2 regions of the Paenibacillus sp. FSL H8-0261 genome follow, and region 1 is predicted to be linked to the other one. Evidence: riboswitches for the same ligand, from Rfam matches in the RefSeq annotation. Region 1 holds a riboswitch; the other holds the start of a gene.

Region 1 (2,408 bases):
TGACTGCGGATCCATTTAACATTGAAGCGATTTCAACTGAGATTAACGACGCCGCAAAAGCTGTGGAGGCAAAGTGACAAAGTTCCTATCTTTTTGCAAGCGTAACTGCCTGTATCTGGCCTGGTTCGTCTCTTTAGTTGCTGTTGCTGGTAGCTTGTATCTGAGCGAAGTATTGAAATATGAACCTTGTAAGCTTTGCTGGTTCCAGCGAATTTTTATGTATCCTCAGTTATTCCTCTTGGGAATTGCAACCTTTCGAGGGGATAAAAGGATTATCCCATATGTACTTCCACTAAGCTTGATTGGTGGCAGTATCTCGATCTATCATTATGCGGAGCAGAAGATTCCTGCGTTAAGTAAAGTGCTTCCTTGTACAATTGGTGTTCCTTGTAATAAGGATTACTTGAACTTTTTTGGATTCATTACGATTCCTTTCCTTGCATTAATCGCTTTTGCTTTAATTAGCATTTTACTTTGGTACGGACGCAAGGAAGAAGAAGTGATGGAGTTAGATACAGAGGAAAGTTTAGGATTTTGATTTTTTAATTTTAAATGATCCGAAAAAATGTGAAAAGTGATTAAAAACACGATCCAGAGGGATAATTGAAGAGAATGAAAGAGAGCATCCAATAAGACGCTGTATTTGCGCTTACTGGATGTTTTTTCATTCTTTTTTCATTTTTTTCAACGCTTTACTGTATACACTTTGTAGACTAATATTAGACCTTGTGAGAAGTTGAATATGCGCTGAATTTTCTTAGGAAAAACGGGGGAACCAAACTTGGCATATGTGCCAATGGGGTGAATCGGAATGGGTCGATTAGACTTATACCGTAGGGCTAAACCACAGCCCGAATCCGCCAGCTAACCTCGTAAGCAAAGGTGGGATAATGACCATGCATAGCATGCGGATCATTTCCGTATGCTATTTTTAGTGTCTGCATTTATGAAATCCACCAATGAAAACAGCGCGCGGAAATTCCGTTTCAGCTCCCAAAGAAAGGAACTGTATCCACCATGGTAAGCAAGGTAAAACGACTATTGATCGGGCGTCCGATGAAGTCGAACGAACTCGATCATGAAAAGTTATCCAAGGTTAAAGCACTGGCTGTCCTGTCTTCTGATGCGCTCTCGTCTGTAGCCTACGGAACGGAACAAATTTTGATTGTACTGGTGGCTGCGGGGTTTACTGCCATCTGGTATTCCCTGCCAATTGCATTAGCCGTATTGGGCCTGCTGGCCATCCTGATTTTATCCTATCGGCAGACGATTTACGCTTATCCTCAGGGAGGCGGAGCTTACATCGTTGCCAAGAGTAATCTTGGTGTTCCGACGGGGCTCTTAGCAGGAGGGTCTTTGTTAGTGGATTACATTCTGACCGTAGCTGTTAGTGCGTCGGCAGGGACGGATGCGATCACATCGGCTTTTCCAAGTCTTCATAATCACACCGTTCTTATTGCAGTATCAGTTATTATTTTACTTACTTTGATTAATCTTCGCGGAGTTACAGAATCAGCTTCATTCATCGCAATCCCAGTGTATTTGTTTGTAGTGTCGATTGTAGTGTTGATTATCTCCGGTATTATTAAATATGCAGCAGGTGGCGTACATGCGAATGTCCCTGAAATTGGCTCTGCTGTTTCTAATGTTAGTTTGTTTCTACTATTAAAAGCCTTCAGTTCTGGCTGTTCGGCACTTACGGGTGTAGAGGCTGTATCTAATGCCATTCCAAACTTTAAAGCACCAGCTGAAAAGAACGCAGCCAAGACCTTAATGGTTATGGGGGTTATACTTGGATTTATGTTTACAGGTATCACACTACTGGCGTATTGGTACGGCATAGTGCCTGATGAAAAGGCAACGGTTGTTTCACAGATCGCTGAATCGACCTTTGGCCGCGGAACCTTATATTTTTTCATTCAAGGTATCACAGCAGTAATTTTGTTCTTGGCAGCTAATACAGCTTACTCAGCGTTCCCGCTGCTCGCATTTATGTTTGCAAAAGATAAATATATGCCACATGCTTTTATGGTTCGTGGAGACCGTCTAGGTTTCTCTAATGGTATTATTTTTCTAGGTGTTCTGTCTGCTGTGCTTGTAGCTGCATTCCACGGAAATACAGAAAGCTTGATTCCACTTTATGCGGTTGGTGTATTCATTCCTTTCACATTGTCACAGCTAGGAATGATGGTTCATTGGTTTAAAACAAAACCAGCGGGATGGAAAAAAAGATTTGTTGTAAATACCATCGGTATGCTGACTACATTGACGATTACGCTTATTTTTATCATCACTAAATTCTCAAGCGTATGGATGGCTTTCATTTTCTTACCTGCTGTAATGTTCGTGTTCCACCGGATTCACAAGCACTATTTGAACACTGCAGATCAGCTTCGTATATGCCCGAG
Region 2 (2,408 bases), 3.2 Mb from region 1:
GAGGAAAAAGCAAATGAGGTTGGAGGCGTGATGCACTCGTTCTCAGGAAGCTGGGAAACAGCTAAAATGTGCTTGAATCTTGGTTTTCATTTATCCTTTGGAGGACCCATTACGTTCAAAAATGCAAGAGTGCCAAAAGAAGTGCTTGCGCAGACACCACTAGACCGATTATTGATCGAAACCGATGCTCCATATTTGACTCCACACCCCTTCCGCGGGAAGCGAAATGAGAGCGCTCATGTGAAGCTTGTAGCAGAGGCAGCAGCTGAAATTAAAGGGTTAACATGGGAAGAATTGGCTAAAATAACGTATGCGAACGCACTGGAACGATTTGGGATTGAGTGAAAACGGGAGCAAAACAGGTGAAAAATAGAGAATGGCCGATATATTAAACTTTTTTAATATAAAAACGGCTGAATATTACAATATTTTAACCATATTTTTGCGTAAACGTGGTTGAATCGTCCTTTACAACATGCATCAAAACAGGATATCATCTTTTCAGTGATGTGAGCTGTGTTATAGTGACAGCCATTGATTCATGGATCGTCTCGCTGAGTCTCCGTATGGAGAACGGGGGAACCAATATTGACCTACCGCATGCCTGTATTTTAAATACGGTTTAGACGTGCCGTAGGACAGTATTTGATTTCTTCACGTGGTCTTTGGGGTGAATTTAAGGGCAACCGCCATGAGCGGGTGACCTGAAATAGGGCGTCTCTCTTTCGTCCGAACCCGACAGCTAACCCCGTAAGCGCAAGTAAGAGAGGCAACCTCGTGCACAAGCATTCTCTATTCTGATATTGGAGAAGCCACGAAAGAGTCCTCAGTTGAACTCTTTTTAGGCTTTTTTATTTTTGAATAAATAGAATGTTGCCCACATACTGTTATATAACAGGGGTGGGAGTAGCTGTGCCGAGCAGGCGATCCATGAGCAGGAGACGCTAAGTTATTACGTGCGTGTCCTGTGACAATCTCAAATAGTTTCGTCAAAGGAATTCAGTCCTCATGATATACAATTGACGACGGGGCTATGTAAGGAGGATGGAGAGAATGGGCGTATTCCAACCAGAAGTATCCCATGATTCGCAGTCATCCAGCAGGTCTTTCGCATTACGGTGGGAGCAAGTAAATACTCGCGTACTTTTACTTGCAGGCGTGATTTCAGTCGCTATCGCGCTACTTATTCTGCTGTACGTACACGGTCAAAGTAACAAACAATTATTTTTAGTAATAGACGGGCAAACACAGACGCTTGAAACGCGGGAAGCGCTTCTTGGTGATGTGTTGGAGAAAGAGCAAATTTCGCTGCAGCCGCATGATGAACTATCTTTAGGTCTGAGTGATGAAATAAAAGACGGTGACCGTGTCGTTATCAATCGTGCGCAGAAAATTAGTCTTACTGCGGATGGAGCAACAAAAACGTTATATACGACCGAGGACACAATTGGTAAAGCAATTGAGAAAATGGGCATTACCCTAGAAGGTCATGATAAGATTTTCCCTTCGTTAGACACCACCATTTCTGCAAACATGGAGGTTAAGATTGTTCGCATCAACAAACAGACCGTACAGCGAACAACTAACTTACCCTTCAGAGTCATCAAGACAGCAGACCCCTCCCTTACTGTGGGAACAGTTAGAGTGGCACAGGCAGGCAAACCAGGCGTCATGATTCAGCATATTGAGAAGATCTACCAAGACGGAGAACTGGCCTCTATGCGCATGATTGGTAAGGAAGTACAAACGGTAACGAAAGATAAGATTATTGCCGTTGGTACCAAAGCACTTCCTAAGCCGGCTGTAGCTAAGACTACAACAACTTCCAAATCAAACACCACTTCAAAAACGGCTAAGGTTAGCGCTAAGACTAATAATGTCACAAGCAAGGCTGGCGTAGACTTTGAGTACAAGAAGATGATTAAGAACGTCTCCATGACAGCTTATTCATCAGAAGAGCCAGGTATTGGTAACAAAACTGCTTCCGGAACACGCGTAACGGAAGGTCGTACAATTGCGGTAGACCCGAATGTAATTCCTATTGGCTGGTGGGTATATATCGAGGGGCTTGGATTCCGCCGAGCAGAAGATACTGGCGGTGCCATTAAAGGCAATAAAGTAGATGTCTATTATGATTCACTGAGCCATGTGCGTAATTTCGGACGTAAATCACGTACCGTTTATGTGATTGGACCTGTGAAGCCGGAGTTAAACTAGGCTGAAGCTTTTGCAAATTATTCTTTGATAAGCTATAGTGATGATAACCGTTAAGGAACGCCAGATGATCATTTCGTTGATCGCAGAGCAACCGCTCATCACTTATACATTCTTTAACCAAAAGAAGAGGAGCGAAACCTCTTCTTTTTTGCTTTTTTTGGAAGGAGTCAAGAGATATGATTAAGGAATTA

The links. A riboswitch is a leader RNA that binds a small molecule or an ion and turns the genes downstream of it on or off. The one in region 1 is predicted to bind cyclic di-AMP.
Region 2: linked by a shared signal. The riboswitch ahead of MHI27_RS00190 (3D domain-containing protein) and the one ahead of MHI27_RS16595 (APC family permease) in region 1 are both predicted to bind cyclic di-AMP.

What each region holds. Positions count from the first base shown of each region.
Region 1 covers NZ_CP150297.1:3,756,861-3,759,268, reverse strand. The annotation lists gene MHI27_RS16605 (thioredoxin domain-containing protein) at 1-77, shown strand, start outside; gene MHI27_RS16600 (disulfide oxidoreductase) at 74-538, shown strand; cyclic di-AMP (ydaO/yuaA leader) riboswitch at 736-894, shown strand; gene MHI27_RS16595 (APC family permease) at 1,018-2,408, shown strand, end outside.
Region 2 covers NZ_CP150297.1:41,540-43,947, forward strand. The annotation lists gene MHI27_RS00185 (TatD family hydrolase) at 1-345, shown strand, start outside; cyclic di-AMP (ydaO/yuaA leader) riboswitch at 543-772, shown strand; gene MHI27_RS00190 (3D domain-containing protein) at 1,054-2,217, shown strand; gene rnmV (ribonuclease M5) at 2,394-2,408, shown strand, end outside.